4 regions of the Frankia casuarinae genome follow, and region 4 is predicted to be linked to each of the others. Evidence: riboswitches for the same ligand, from Rfam matches in the RefSeq annotation. Region 4 holds a riboswitch; each other region holds the start of a gene.
The links. A riboswitch is a leader RNA that binds a small molecule or an ion and turns the genes downstream of it on or off. The one in region 4 is predicted to bind cyclic di-AMP.

Region 1: linked by a shared signal. The riboswitch ahead of FRANCCI3_RS15020 (peptidoglycan-binding protein) and the one ahead of FRANCCI3_RS21465 (transglycosylase family protein) in region 4 are both predicted to bind cyclic di-AMP.
Region 2: linked by a shared signal. The riboswitch ahead of FRANCCI3_RS01435 (C40 family peptidase) and the one ahead of FRANCCI3_RS21465 (transglycosylase family protein) in region 4 are both predicted to bind cyclic di-AMP.
Region 3: linked by a shared signal. The riboswitch ahead of FRANCCI3_RS22095 (transglycosylase family protein) and the one ahead of FRANCCI3_RS21465 (transglycosylase family protein) in region 4 are both predicted to bind cyclic di-AMP.

What each region holds. Positions count from the first base shown of each region.
Region 1 is NC_007777.1:3,538,437-3,542,110, reverse strand. It holds gene FRANCCI3_RS15030 (alpha/beta hydrolase) at 425-970, shown strand; cyclic di-AMP (ydaO/yuaA leader) riboswitch at 1,530-1,728, shown strand; gene FRANCCI3_RS15020 (peptidoglycan-binding protein) at 2,220-2,969, shown strand; gene FRANCCI3_RS15015 (AfsR/SARP family transcriptional regulator) at 3,227-3,674, shown strand, end outside.
Region 2 is NC_007777.1:329,961-333,634, reverse strand. It holds gene corA (magnesium/cobalt transporter CorA) at 1-1,024, shown strand, start outside; gene FRANCCI3_RS01440 (hypothetical protein) at 1,239-1,625, shown strand; cyclic di-AMP (ydaO/yuaA leader) riboswitch at 1,977-2,143, shown strand; gene FRANCCI3_RS01435 (C40 family peptidase) at 2,149-3,255, shown strand.
Region 3 is NC_007777.1:5,213,014-5,216,687, reverse strand. It holds gene FRANCCI3_RS22100 (DUF3151 domain-containing protein) at 1-379, opposite strand, end outside; gene FRANCCI3_RS22095 (transglycosylase family protein) at 465-1,184, opposite strand; cyclic di-AMP (ydaO/yuaA leader) riboswitch at 1,187-1,376, opposite strand; gene FRANCCI3_RS22090 (transglycosylase family protein) at 1,850-2,527, opposite strand; cyclic di-AMP (ydaO/yuaA leader) riboswitch at 2,534-2,768, opposite strand; gene fbaA (class II fructose-bisphosphate aldolase) at 3,674-3,674, opposite strand, start outside.
Region 4 is NC_007777.1:5,066,326-5,069,999, forward strand. It holds gene FRANCCI3_RS21460 (peptide deformylase) at 1-611, shown strand, start outside; cyclic di-AMP (ydaO/yuaA leader) riboswitch at 1,109-1,284, shown strand; gene FRANCCI3_RS21465 (transglycosylase family protein) at 1,287-1,667, shown strand; gene rlmB (23S rRNA (guanosine(2251)-2'-O)-methyltransferase RlmB) at 1,873-2,964, opposite strand; gene FRANCCI3_RS21475 (hypothetical protein) at 3,207-3,530, shown strand.

The sequences.
Region 1 (3,674 bases), 1.5 Mb from region 4:
TAGCCGTCGGATAGGCAAAATATGGTCATGTTCTCCTCGGTGGGTCGGATGACCCCCCTGGTCGTCCGTGGCCACATTGACTTCCTGCGAGCGGCCTCGTCCGGTTGTCCGACCCGGCCGCTTCACGTGCTTTACTAGCCTCCTCGGATTTCCCTCGCTCTCGGTGTTCTCCCTGGCGTTCTCCTGATTCACGGTCACTCGATAGGTCTGTCCGTAGATCGTCATCGCCTGCGTGGACGCCAGCCGCCTCGGTATCGATGTCCGGTCAGTACCGGGTACATCTCTGGACGGTTTCCGATCGGAGCATGCTGTGTCGTCCATGGTTTCGTCGTCATACTTTCATCCGCGCCCCCGTGGATATGTGGGGGGGCCGGGAACCCGTTACTGGCCCAGTGGTGATCCCACCCACTCGAGAAGAGCCAGTGTGGTCCTTCTTCCCGGTCGTGGAGAATCCGCCGAACATTTCGAGGGCCTAGCTTTCCGGCTCGCGCTCGACGGCTATCAGGTGACGTTTCTCGACCATGGGAGAGACACCGTCCTCGCCCTTGGTGAGGCGCGTGCCCCCGATGGTCCGTTCGTCCTGCTGGGTTCGGACAGCGGGGCCCTGCGGGCGTTGGTCGGCGCCGGTTCGCCAGCGGTCCGGCCGGATGCCCTCGTGTTGCTCGACCTGCCGCTGGTGTACCGGAAGATCGCGGGCGAGGATCCGGGACAACCGATCCCACGGTCGCTTCCCGACCTGCCGATCCTGTTGCTCCATGCCGAGCGCGACGAGGTCAGCCCGCTTGCGCTGGCGCGCATGATGACGCGGACCGCGCGCCGGGCCCGGCTGGCGTCGCTGCCCGGGGGGCATGGCGTGCTCGCCGGCCCCGGCCGGCGTGCGGTCGGCGCGCACATCCTGCTGTTCCTCGAGAACCTCCGTGTCCCGCGGCTGGCCCCACGGCAACGGCAGCGGGACCGGTCGGTCGACTGATCTCGCCCGGTGCCGGGCGCGCCCGCGTGCCGGTCCGATCGGGGTGTGCCTTCGCGGGAGGCCCAACCGCTCAGCAGGTGTTTCCTCGGCGGGTGCCGGCGCGAATCACGCGAATCCGCGGGTCAGTCGTCCGTCCCGTACCGCATCGTCCGTTTTCCAACGGCGCAGGCTTCGAGCCGCAGGCTCGAAGCCTGCGCCGTTCGCGTTTGCGTACCCGTCCGCACGCCACCCGACCCCCGGGCCAGGCTTCCCGCTTGCCGTGGTTGCCGTGGTTGCCGTGGTTGCCGTGGTTGCCGGGGTTGGGTTGCCGGACGGCCGGGCGGTCCCGGTGACTACCGGACCTCGTGGCCACCGGTCCCCGTCTCGACAGACCGGCCATATCGCCAAGATCCGGTCGTGACGGGTGATCTGCGTCGCTACCGGTAGCTGCTATTGATGTCCGAGAGTTGCGGCATCGCAGCGTTATGCACGCATCGTGACCAACATGCGCCCAGATTCGGCACAACTCGTACTTGTCACTACGGTCTGTAGTTCGCTACGGTTGCGGGGTATCAACAGCTCCGGGCCGACGCCGAGTTCTGTCCACGGTCCGCAGCTCCCTCCGAGAGATCTTGGGCAGAAGCGGGGGAACCACGTTCCTCCGGGTGGCTCGTTGCGGGCCACCCTTGGGGTTAAGCCGTTACGCGCACGCCGCGGAAACGGCCGGGCTTCCCGGCCCGAACCCGACAGCTAACCTCGCAGGCGTACGGGAAGGACTCGACGTTGCCTGTGTTTCAGGAACGCTCGGCTCCGGTCTTCTGGACCGTGACGCCGTTCGGCGCGACCCGCGGTGCGTCCCCGCCATACGGGGCGCCGTTCTCGCCCTGACGTCTTCGCGAGAACGTGCCATCCGGTCGGTGCCCGTACCGGCCGATCGCGCTGACGCGCCATACCACCAGCTCGGCTGAAAGCCACCCGGCCTCGTCGTCTGTGGTCGGCTGACCCCTGCCGTCCACCGGGCCCGCCAGGCCTGGAACGGAATGACCACGGCCGCCTGCCGTGCTGTTCAGCCCATCGACCCCGGGATCCCCAGGGCGCGTCGATCGGTCGTCCCCGGTCGTCCCCGGACGGCCTCTCGGCGCACCGGCAGACCGGCACTGGGTGCTGCCCTTCTCCAGCGCGGTCGTCTCCGCTCGCCCTCCTTCGAGCGGCATCCCTCCCCTCGATCACCCGTCTGTGTTCGACGACACCGAAATGAGATGTCAAAGAAATGGCCAAGGGAAAGCATCGGAAACGTTCCACCCGGACCCGGGGCGCCGTTGTCGCCGCCGTCGGTGTGATCGGCGCCGGCGCCGGCATGTTCGCCACCGCGAGCCCGGCCAGGGCCGCCACCACGGTCCCCGATGTGACGATCGCCAGCGCGGCCGCGAACGCGGGACTGCCCGGCTGCCGCGGCGTTCCGCTGGCCACCTGGGTCGCGGTGGCTCTTGCGGAGTCCGGCGGCAACCCCTACGCCCACGCCACCTACGGCGAGGACTCGCGCGGCCTGTGGCAGATCAACATGCGGGCCCACGCCGGCTGGGTGGGTAACCGCAACCTCTACGACCCGGCCGTCAACGCCTGGGCGGCGAAGAAGGTCTGTGAAGGCCAGGGCATCACCGCCTGGAGCGCCTACACCAACGGCCTGCACTACCGCTACCTGGCCCGGGGACAGGCGGCGGCGGCGGCCGTCTCGCGCGGCGTGCGGTTCACGAACATCTCCTACTCCTCGCTGGCTGCCCCGGTGCGTGCGGCCGTGGTGGCACCCGCGGCCCGCTACCCGTCGCTGGCCGTCGGCCTCGGGTTCCGCCTCGACGTCCACCAGATCCAGAAGAGGCTCGCCAGCCTTGGCTACCCGATCAGCGTGGATGGGAAGTTCGGGTACCAGACCAACCACATGGTCAAGGACTTCCAGCTGAAGCACGGTCTGGTGGTTGACGGGATCGTCGGACCGCAGACGCGGGCGAAGCTCGGGATCTGACTCTGATCGAGGCCCGCCGACCGGGCTCCGCTGCCGCCGGCCGGTGTTCCCGACCCGCCCGAGGGCGCTGCTCGATATCCGCACGCACCGGATGACTACCCGGGGTGAGGTGGGGGTATTCAGCCACCGGGCCAGCACCCGGCCGGGAGCACCGGGTCGGGAGACGGCATCGGCCCGGGCGGGACCAGCCGGCCCGCACGGGACCAGCCGGCCCGCACGGGAAAACCGAAACGGGGGCCCGATCGATGAGAGCCACGATGCTCGACGACTACCTACCTGAGGCGAGTCCGAACGCATCCTCCGTGACCGGGGCCGGTCTCCTGTTCGCGGTCCTGGGGCCGCTGGAGGTGCGGCGATCCTCGGGCGAGCAGGTCCGCATCGACCAGCGCAAGAAGCGCATACTGCTGCTGACCCTGCTGCTGCACGCCGGCCAGTGGGTGAGTGTGGACGGGATGCGGCTCGCGCTCTGGCAGGATGCCCCGCCGCGCTCCGCCGGGGGCAACATCAAGACTTATCTCTCGGAGCTGCGGCACACCCTCCGGCCGCCCCTGGACACGTCCGGAGCCGGGGGGAACGGCCCCGGGCGCATCGAGAGCCGGCCGGGGGAGTACCGCCTGGTCGTCGCGTCCGGTGAGATCGACGCTAAGCGGTTCGAATCGGCCGCCGAGCAGGGCCGCGCCGCCGTGCGCGCCGGCTCGCCGGAAC
Region 2 (3,674 bases), 700 kb from region 4:
CCGCTCCGAGCTACCGCGGACACCGGACGGGCGCGTCATGGCCTGCGGCGTGTACAGCCATGGCCGGCGGGTCACCATGGACATCGACCAGGCCGACGCGCTGCGGTTGGCGCGGTCCGAACGCAACGGGTTCGCCTGGCTCGGCCTGTTCGAGCCGAGCTACGAGCAGCTCACCGCGATCGCCGAGGAGTACAGGCTGGACAAGCTCGCGGTGGAGGACGCGGTCACCGGCCACCAGCGCCCCAAGCTCGAGCAATACGAGAACCACCTGTTCATGGTGCTCAAGACGACCAGTTACGTGGAGCACACCCAGGTAACGGGCACCTCCGAGGTAGTCACCACCGGCGAAATCATGATCTTCCTCGGCGAGGACTTCGTCGTGACCGTGCGGCACGGCAGGCACGGGGAGATGACGAAGCTGCGCGGCCGGCTGGAGGCCAACCCGGAGATGCTCCGGCACGGCCCGACGGCCGTGCTGCACGCCATCTGCGACAGCATTGTGGACGACTACGTCCGCACCGTGGAAAGCATCCAGGCCGACGTCGACCAGATCGAGACGGGCGTCTTCCATCGGGATCAGAAGCCGTCGACGGAAAGCGCCTACCAGATGAAACGCGAGCTTCTGGAGCTCAAGCACGCGGTGCTGCCGCTCGCGGGCCCGTTGCGTACCCTCACCATGGACGCCCCCACGATGGTCGACGTGGCGATGCGCCGTTACTTCCGGGACGTCGCCGACCACCTCGAGCAGGTCAGCGAGCGAATAGCTCACTTCGACGAGCTGCTTTCCTCCGTGCTCCAGGCGACGCTGACGCAGGTGACGATCGCGCAGAACGAGGACATGCGACGGATCAGTGCCTGGGTGGCGATCGGCGCCGTCCCGACCGCCGTCGCCGGGATCTACGGCATGAACTTCGACCACATGCCGGAGCTTCGTCAGACGTGGGGCTACCCGGCCGTCCTGGCCGTCATTACGACGATCTGTCTGTTTCTCTACCGTGCGTTCAAGCGCAACGGCTGGCTCTGACACCGACCTGCATGCTATGCGCGCATAGACCACGACAATGACGGCAGATCCATAGTCCCTTTTTACTATAAGTTGGCTGACGCGACGTATCCGTACGATGGGTTACCCCTGGCCCGCCACGTCGGTTACCGTTACCAACCGTGTCGGAGCAACCGGGTCTCGCGCCAGCCGCTCGGCGCGGTCCCCGCCGACCCCCCACCCCTCGGGGGACTCCATGACCTCGCCTGACCCCAAGAGTCGTAAAACGGCCATCCTGCCCGATCGGGGCGATCTCATCGCGGAGCTCGCCGGCCGGCTGGAGGCCCTCGACGCGCTCCTCAACCGGCTGGAGGATGCCGAGCGGCAGGCCGCCGACGCCAGCGAGCATCTCATCCGGACCCGCCGGTGGCAGGAGGACACGGTCCGGACCATCCAGGAGGAGCGGGCTCGGATGCGCCAGCGCCAGCACGCCCTCGACGAGCTCGCCGACCACGCCCGCGCCGCGGTCGAGGCGCTGGCGCACCACCGCTCGCTGCCCCGTGAGGTCCACGAGCTCGCGGTCGAGCTCCAAGTGCTCGATGCGGCGGGATTCCTCACCCGCCGCGGCTCCCGGTCCCGCTGAGGGGGGTGCACACCCGGCCTCACCCGTCGACTACTTTAAGTAGTCAAAATCGCCCACGGGCCGCGGGAGGGCTACCCGCCCGCCCGCCTCTCACCCGGACCGGCCGCCGCCGCGGACCCCACACGCAACGAAAAACCAGCAGGACAAACGGGGCGCGAAGGGCCTTAGGGCCGCCCGGTCAGCCCGGCCGACCGCGCGGGCCGCCGACGCCGCGCGACGGGAACTTCAACGCGCACTCGCTGTAGTTGGGAAGGACTAGTGTTTACCCACCCCATCCAAGTGGACTAGTCTCACGCCGACGTCACGACAACACCGGGCCGAACGCCGAGTCCTGCCCCCGGCCCCGGTGTCCCCTCCGAGTCGTCATCAGGGGCAGGAGCGGGGGACCCACCTCCACCGGCCGGCGCCGATCCGCGGTGTCGACCTAGGGGTGAAGCTCGACGCGTGAAGGTCACGCGAGAGCCGGGCAGCCCAGCCCGAACCCGACAGCTCACTTCGCAGGCGCACGGGAAGGAATACACCGTTGTCCGCGCAAAGCGTGCAGCTCGACGAAGAAACGCGAGGCGCCGGTCGCGGCCGTCACCGCGCACCCTCCGCGCCCCCGGCCGCCCGCAGCCGGGCCCGGGCCCGCGCCTTCGCCGCCGTGACCACCGGGACCGTCGCGGTCTCCGGAGTGGCTCTCGCCGGCTGCGCCACCGACATCAACGCCGACGCCGCGAAGGACGAGCAGCCGAACACCGCTCCGATCACCCTCGCCGCGCAGATCGGCTCCCAGGCCGCCCTGGGGGGCAGCATCGCCGCCGCGGCGGTCAGCACCCACGGCTCCACCTCCCTGCTCGGCTCGACGGGCGGTGTCGACGCCCCGCCCCTGGCCGGCAAGGTTCAGGTCGGTCTCCGGGTGACCAACCCCGACGTGAGCGTCAGCGCGGACCAGCCGATCGACATCGGCTTCTCGCTCTACAACGAGCAGACCCACGAACCGCTGGCGAACCAGCTGGTCAAGGTGCAGGTGAAGCTCCCCACCGGGTGGGCCACCTTCAAGCACCTTTACACCAACGCCCAGGGCTACGCCTCCTACACGGCCCGGGTGCTCACCACCACGAATGTCACCGCGGTCTTCGACGGCACGGACGCCCTGCAGTCCGCCCGCTCGGCGAACGACGCCACCCTGCGCGTACGGCCGGCGCCCACCCCCCGGCTCGTCCGCAACGCCGCCTGGTCGGATCTCCTCACGACAGGGGACGCCGCGGACCAGGCGTCGGTTCCGGTCCCGTCGAGCTCCCTCGGGGAGAAGGCCGTCTACCTGGCCTCCCTGCAGGCCGGCAAGCCCTACGTCTACGGTGCGGAGGGCCCGAGCTCGTTCGACTGCTCCGGCCTCATCCAGTACATCTTCAAGCAGCTCGGCAGGAGCGTGCCGCGGACGACCGACGCCCAGTTCGCCGCCGCCACCCGGGTGTCGCAGTACAACAAACAGCCCGGCGACCTGATCTTCTTCGGGACACCCGGGAACATTTACCACGTCGGCATCTACGCGGGCGACGGCATGATGTGGGCGGCGCCGCACACCGGCGACGTCGTGTCGCTCAAGAAGATCTATACCACCTCCTACTACGTCGGTCGGATCCTCTAGCGGCCGGTCGGAGCCGGCGCACCGCCCTCATGCCGACGCAACGGCTCACCCGGCTCCGGTGGATCGCCTTCGCGGCTGGGGCGCGGACCACACGAGCCCTGCCAGTCCACGAGCGGCCGGCTACCGAGCCCCTCTCCAGGCGCCGACCCGAAGCCGTGGAAGCCGGACCCGGGACTCCCACCCACCGGCGAAGCCGCGGACAGACCAGCAAGCGGGCCCTGTCACCGCCCGACAACCCGCCTATGTGGTTCCTTTCCAGCTCTCCGGACGGGCCCTCCTTCCGGTGGGACGGACGTCAGATCTCCCCCCCATCTGACGTCCGTCCGGCCGGAAGGCCCCCGATTCCGCCGGCCTTCCCTCGGATTCCCCCCCCATCCGCACGGGAAGGCCGGCGGGCCTCGGGCCCCGGCCGACCAGGT
Region 3 (3,674 bases), 150 kb from region 4:
GGCAGCGGGTGGCCTCCTCGGCCTCCCCGATGGCCGCGGCCGCCCGACCGAGAGCGGCGAGCGAACGCAGGAACCCGCGGTTGGGTTCGTGTGACCAGGGGATCGGCCCGTTGCCCTTCCAGCCCGAGCGGCGCAGGGCGTCGAGGCCGCGGTGATAGCCCGTGCGGGCGTAGGCATAGGCCTCGACGGGTCGTCCGCCGGTGAGCGCGAGCTCGGCGAGCGCGGCCCAAGGCACGCTGAACGCGGGCAGCCGGGCGGCGACGGCATCCGGCGGATCACCGGCGACCAGCGCATCGGTCGCGGCCGCGTCGGAGGGCAGGAGCGTCGGCGGCGGACCGGAGAGCAGGTTGGGCTTTCCCGAGGTGGACGGCGTCGTCATGAGTGCATCCTGCCCGACGACCGGCCGCACACGTCATGGAGGTCACCCCGGACGCGCTTGCCCTGCGCGCACGGTGACCGGTCGGTCAGGCCCTGACGCTGACGTTCCACAGATTCTGGCCGACGACCCCGGGTTGACCGTCGCTCACCCGGGTGAGGTACGAGTACAGCGCGGCGATGCCCTGCGACTGCGGTCCGAACTTGCCGTCGACGGTGAGTACGAAGCCCTTCTGACGCATCCTGTCCTGCCAGACGAAGGCGTCCGGGCGAACGTCGTCGCTGAGGGACGCGTCGAGGACCGTGCCCCTGAACGAGCCGTCCCCCATCTCCCGGCGGGCCCGGTCCAGCGTCATGGGGGGTTCCACCGGGGTGATGGCCTGCTGGATGACGTCACCGGAGCCGCCCGGGACACTGGCCGGGCCGTTGTTGGTCAGGCCCATCTTGACCGAGCAGGACGGCCATGGCTGCCAGCCCCGCTGGTTGTAGAGCTTCGCGGCCGCCTCGTCCTGCGTGGCGGGCGATGCCTGGTACGGGCGGCCGGAGTACCCGAGCCCGTGCCAGGTCTGGTCGTCGAACTGGTAGGCACCGGAGAAGCCGTTGCCGGTGTTGACCGCGTAGTTGCCGCCGGACTCGCATTGGCGGAGCTTGGCGAAGTCGTCGGAGGTGGCCGCGCCCGCCGGAGCCGCGGTGACCGCGAGGCCGCTGCCGACGATGGCCGTGACCGCGCCGGTGGTGCGCAGGATGCGACCGGCGGGCGATGGGGCCTGCGGTGCTCGATGTCTGCCGCCACGACGCCCAGAGGGCATGTCAGTCCAATCCCGTCGCCTGCGGGGTGAGCTGTCGGGTGCGGGCTGGGATGGCCCGGCCGGAGGATCCGACCCCGGGTGGGAACCGCTCTCCACCATGGGCCGGGACGCACCGGCTTTACCCCAAGGACGCCGCTTGCGGCGCCCGAAATGTGGGTCCCCCACTCCTGCCCGCTGCGGTCGATGTTCGTTCCGGCCGCTCGTACGGGGGCAGGACTCGGCGTCCGTCCGGGCGGCCTCGCCGACGAGGCGAGTGAGCGGCACTCTAGCGAGAACCGCTCATGGAGCGCAAACCGGGGTGGTCCGGAGTAACCAGTGAGGATCGCGCGAATCGTGCCACTTCCATACAGGTTCCGCAGGTGGCTCGCTGGTCCTGCTGTTCCTCGTCGGCCTTGCCGAAGATCGGCTCTGCCGAAGATCGGCCCTGCCGGAGGCCGGTCAGGGTGCGGTCCTGGTGATGCTGGTGGTGGGTTGTACGGGCCGGCCCGTACGGGCCGTCAACCGGAGATCGTCCGGAGACAGGTCGGGCCAGCCCGTCGTCGAGGTGAGATCCCCTGACCGGTGTCGCCGGGGTGGGATGTCCGGTTCCCGCGGCGGTCGTCCCTCCGCCACGGGGGCGGAGCGAATGGATCAGCTGATGGAGCTGATGGGGCTGATGGGGAGGATCAGCGGAAGGTGGCCCGCCAGGTCGCCGGGCCGACGATGCCGTCGACGGCGAGTCCCTTGGCGGCCTGCAGGGCGCGGGCGACTGCGGCGGAGCGTGGTCCGTAGCGGCCGTCGATCGTGATCGGATAGCCCAGATGGTTGACGCGGGCCTGCCAGGCCCGCACGTCGTCACGTACCTGCCTGGCCAGTGCGGTCGTCAGGTTACGGGTGAATACGGGGGTGCTCATGGAGATGGGGCTGACCGTCAGCTCGCGGCGTTCCGTCGTGCGCGAGGCCTGGCCCGAGGAGCTCGACGAGCCGCCCGCGAGCTGGTCGGCGCCCATCCCGCGGCCACAGGCCGGCCACTGGCCGAAGCCGGACCGTCGGGCGAGCTTGAGCGCGGCCTCGTCCTGGACGGCCGGGGAAGCCTGGTGCGGCAGACCGCCGTAGCCGAGGCTGTGCCAAGTGCTGGCGGAGAACTGGTAAGCGCCGTAGTACGCGTTGCCGGTGTTGGTCGTGTAGTCACCGCCGGACTCGCACTGCCGCAGGCCCGTCCAGGTGGTGGCCGCATCGGCCGGCTGGCTGAGCGCGAAGGTGCCGCCCACCGCCGCCGCGAGTACTGGTGCGACCACGAGGGCCCGGGCCCGGCTGCGGGTACCGGCGCGGCATTGTCGGCCACTGATACGTGCGTCGGACATGTCTTGTGGTCCTTCCCCACGCCTGCGAGGTGAGCTGTCGGATTCGGGCTGGGAACTGCCCGGCCGTGCCAGGGATCCCTGGAGACGGAAGCCGCACCGGAAATACCTTTCCGGGTGGTCGTCGCACATGGCTTCACCCCGAGAGCATCGAATCCTTTCGATACTCGGAGATGGGTCCCCCGTTCCTGCCGCCCGGTTCGAGAAATCGTCGGCCAGGGGCAGGATTCGGCGTGCCGCCCGACGAATGCCCGACGTTGTTGCCGGGCACGGCGAAAACCATAACCACGCCGCCCGGCGAGTCGCCAAGCATTGAATAGGGTGCGTGAAAAAGAGCACACTCGGCGCGCCTGCTTGAGTAGGAACTGGCGGCCTGGTATCGCGCGTGCGCGCCCGCTCATCAACCTGGCGGTACGGCGTGCGGAGGCATTTGTGCTCGGCCGATCACCCTGTTTGCCGATGGTCGACGATGAGCGGAGAGTCCCACATCAGGCCAGATGCGTGACATGTCGACAAAGGCGTGACGGCCCTGCTACGAGATCGACGCGAGTGATCGGCCTGATACTACGCTTCGTCCATTGAAGCCTGTTTTTGTGAGAAAAACAACGGAAATCGGGCGGTAACTTGCGGCGTTGTGATTTTTGCACACGGCGGATTCAATCGGACACCGACTGTGAAAAGCGCCCGTCGGATCACCACAGTGGGCGAAGGGGTTCCCTGGGGGTGGGGCGGTAGGTGAACGGTTACCGAAGGTCCGGTGCGTGTCCGCTCATTTGGCCGAAACCTGCTGGTTGCCGGCGGGGGCGGCGTTACGCGAGGAGCGGGATGCCGCGCCCGCTAAACAGTGGTCCCCCAGCCGTCGGAGCGACCGGGGGACCGCGCGGGCCGGCATAGTACGGGAAATCGGCGGGTCGTGCATCGGACCGGGGCGGGTCGGATGTCCGCCGCGTGCCGGTCGTTCCGTCCGCCGGAAATGATGGAGAGGGTCGGACCGAGGGGTCCGGAGAATGTCCTCGGACGAGCGGCGGCGGTTGCTCGGTTGCCCGTTCGCGGCCGGCGGCTATCTGTCCGCTTGTCCGCCGGCCGGCGGACAAGCGGCCGGTATCCGACGAACCGATCCCGCCAGCCGGCGTGCGCTCCTGGGCCCGAC
Region 4 (3,674 bases):
TGGAATGGAACTTCCGGGCCACCGTGCCGGAACGTGATCCGGCCACGGAGACCGGAACACGTCCCAGCGATCAGATGGCGGCCGTCGGCATCGTGCAGGAGGGTGAGGCGATCCTGCGGCAGCCGGCCCGCCCGTTCGCTCTGCCCAACGAGGCCGAAGACGCGCGCCGGGTCGTCGCCGAACTGTCCTCCGCCCTCGAACGGGTGTCCGCCCTGCACACCTTCGGCAAGGGCCTGGGCATCGCCGCGCCGCAGGTCGGCATCAACCGCGCCGCGGCGATCGTGCGTACCGCGGGCGGCGACACGCTCACGCTGCTCAACCCCAGCGTCATCGAGACCTCCCGAGAGACCGACGAGCAGTACGAGGGCTGCCTGAGCTTCTTCGACGTCCGTGGCCTCGTCCCCCGGCCGCTGGAGCTGCACGTCGAACACACCGATATCGATGGCAACCGGCACATCACCGTCTATCGGCAGGGGCTGGCGCGGCTCGTCGCTCACGAGATCGATCACCTGCACGGTCAGCTCTACACGGATCGGATGCGGGCCGGAACCACACCGATCCCGGTGGAGCAGTACCGGGGTACCGGCTCGGCCTGGTCCTACAACCGCTGACCAACCCGAACGCACCCGCCCCGCGGGCGGCACGTCGGCATGCCGACGTGCCCACGTGCCGACGTGCCGACGGCGCAGCGCCGGGACCGGGTGTCCGACACGGACTGTTAGATCCGACATATGACATGGTTCCCTCGTGCCGTATAGTCCGGAAAGCAGGCGATAGGTGCGGGTCCGCCGGAACGTCGACACAGATTTTTTCGGAACCTGGTTAGAGACTGCCGGCAGCGGGTAGTGGAGGCTCGATCGCCACGCGGCGGAACAGATTCCCCACGCATCGCGTATTGTTTACCGTCAGCGTGACGACCCAGCCACGAACTGGGGATTTTCAGCCCACTGAACAACCTCTAGGATCGGGCGCGCACGCGGGCGCGAAACACCATTAAAAAGATCGGGACAAGTAAGTGGGGTGCACTGTGTGCATCCTCACGTACTCTTGTTTTTCCCGGGTCACTCTCAGCTATGTTCGTTGCCGTGCCGTCACCTGATGGCATGCGTCGGGCGGCACGCCGAATCCTGCCCCCGCTCGACGAGAATCAAACCTTTGGCAGGAGCGGGGGAACCAATTCCGGGCGCCGATAAAAGACGTCCTCGGGGTGAAGCCGCGATGCGCGGCCGGGCATTCCCAGCCCGAACCCGACAGCTCACCTCGCAGGCGTGGGGAAGGGCAACTCAATGTCCAACGCTCGTTCGCTCGCTCGTGGTCTCAACCGCATCAGGCTCGGTTCCCGGGCCTTGATCGCCGCCACCACTCTCGCGGCCTCGATCGGCGGTGGCCTCGCGCTGTCCCAACCGGCCAGCGCGTCGACGAACGCCGACCACTTCCTCTCCAAGGTGATCCCTTGTGAGTCCGGGGGGAACCCCCGCGCGGTCAACTCCATCGGCGCCGGCGGGTTGTTCCAGTTTCTGCCCAGCACCTGGCACGGGGTCGGCGGCAAGGGTCTGCCGCAGCACGCCAGCGTCGCCGAGCAGTGGCAGCGCGCCCGCATCCTGTACGCCCAGCAGGGGACGAGCCCCTGGTACGCCTCGAAGCCGTGCTGGGGTCACAAGATCTGAGCTGCCCGACTTCCCGCGCCAGCCTTCACCGTCCGCGCCCGGCCGGTACTGATCGGCGCGCGGTCAGCAGCCCCGTGTCCCGTCCGGGACACGGGGCTGCGCGCTACGTTTCCCGGTCACGGTTTCCCGGTCACGGCGACGTCGGCCAGCTCAACTTCCGCGGCCCCGCCCGGCGGAGACCCGGCGGACCCACCGATCGGCAGGCTCAGCCGATCCGACGGCGGCGGGCGATCTCGGCCAGCGTGATCCCGGCGGCCACCCCCGCGTTGAGGGACTCCACCGCACCCGCCATGGGGATCCGGACCCTCACGTCGCAGCGCTGCTCGACCAGCCTGGACAACCCGCGTCCCTCGGAACCGATCACCAGGACGAGGGGGTCGGTCGCCATCGTGAGCTCGTCGATGCTCACTTCACTGTCCGCGGCCAGACCGACAACGAACTGGCCGCCCGCCGCGTAGGAGACGAGCGTGCGGGCGAGGTTGGTGGCGCGCGCCACCGGCAGCCGGGCGGCAGCCCCCGCCGAGGTCTTCCAGGCCGCGGCGGTCACGCCGGCGGCCCTACGCTCCGGAACGACGACGCCGTGGGCACCGAAGGCGGCGGCCGAGCGCACCACGGCCCCGAGGTTGCGAGGATCGGTGACCCCGTCCAACGCCACCAGCAGACCCGGAGGGGACGAGCGCGCGCGGGCGAGGAGATCATCCGGATGGGCATACCGGAACGGCGGTACCACGAGGGCGAGACCCTGATGCGGAGCGGTGCCACACATCCGGTCGAGATCCGTGCGGCCGACGTCGGCCACGGCGATCCCGGCCCGCCCGGCGAGCCGGCGGGCGTCGGCGAGCCGCTCGTCGAAGTCCAGCCCGCCGGCGATGAAAAGGGTCGACGACGGTACCCCGGCCCGCAGCGCCTCGACCACCGCGTTGCGCCCGACCACCAGCTCGTCGCCCTCGGTCCGCCGTGGGCGCCCGGCCCCCGCGGAACCCCCCACGGCGCTCGGCCCGGTGGTGGCCGCAGCTGCGACGGCGCGGCCACCATCCCCGCGCCGGCCGGCGGCCGCTCGACCCCGCTCGGCTCCGGCCGAGGCGGAACGGGCCGCCGCAGCCGCCGCCGCACGACGCTGGGCGGGATGGCCGGGGCGCAGCTGCGCGGGCGGAGTGGCCCCACGGCCCTCCAGCGCCTTGCGGCCGTGACCGCCGCTGCCCGTGGAGGCCCCCTTGCGGTGGGAACCGGCCTTGGCGGCCCGACCGCCCTGACCGCCGCGGGCGATCCCGCTGTCCCGGCGAGCGGCGCCGGCCATCAGGACCACCGACCAGTACACGCCCGGGGAATGACCATGTGACCACGGTATACGGCGGACGACACCGGCGTGTCGGGGCGCGCTCGGCGAGAGCTCGGCGGGAACTCGGCGGAGGAGCTCTGCCATGGGCATACCTCGACATGGCCGTTTCCGGGGACCCGGCGCCCTATCCTGAGGGCCGGCAGGCCCACGGCCCGACCTGATGTGGTCCGGCCGCTCCTCACCGGCGTCAGGAGGGTCAGGTGCGCATCGTTCTTCCACCCGCCGCCGGGTGGTCGCGGGCCGAAGACCGCTGGTGCCCCATGGCGAAGGCGGGGAGCCACCTGATCAACATCGACGATCTCGATGCCAGTCTCACCACGCTCGGCGGAGTGGAGGCCTACGGTACCGCGCTCGTCACGGCTGCCGGGCCGCGCGGCACGCCGTCGCGGGCGTTCGGCGGGTGTGCTCCCCGACCTGGCGGTGTCACCGCCGCGGCGGTGACATTCCTGGAGAATGCCCGGCATAGAACGTTGAGCGCCACCTCCCGGCCCGGCGGCCCAGGCGGACCCGGGGAGACGACGTGACGACGCGAGCGGAGGTGCGGGTCATGAGCGGCGGCCGCGTGACCACGCCGATCGGCAGGCCCGGGGTTCCCCGGGATGCGGGGGCCCTGCCACCATCCACCCCCGGCCTTTACGCTCTTTTAGGGTCGCCCGCCGACGATGGCG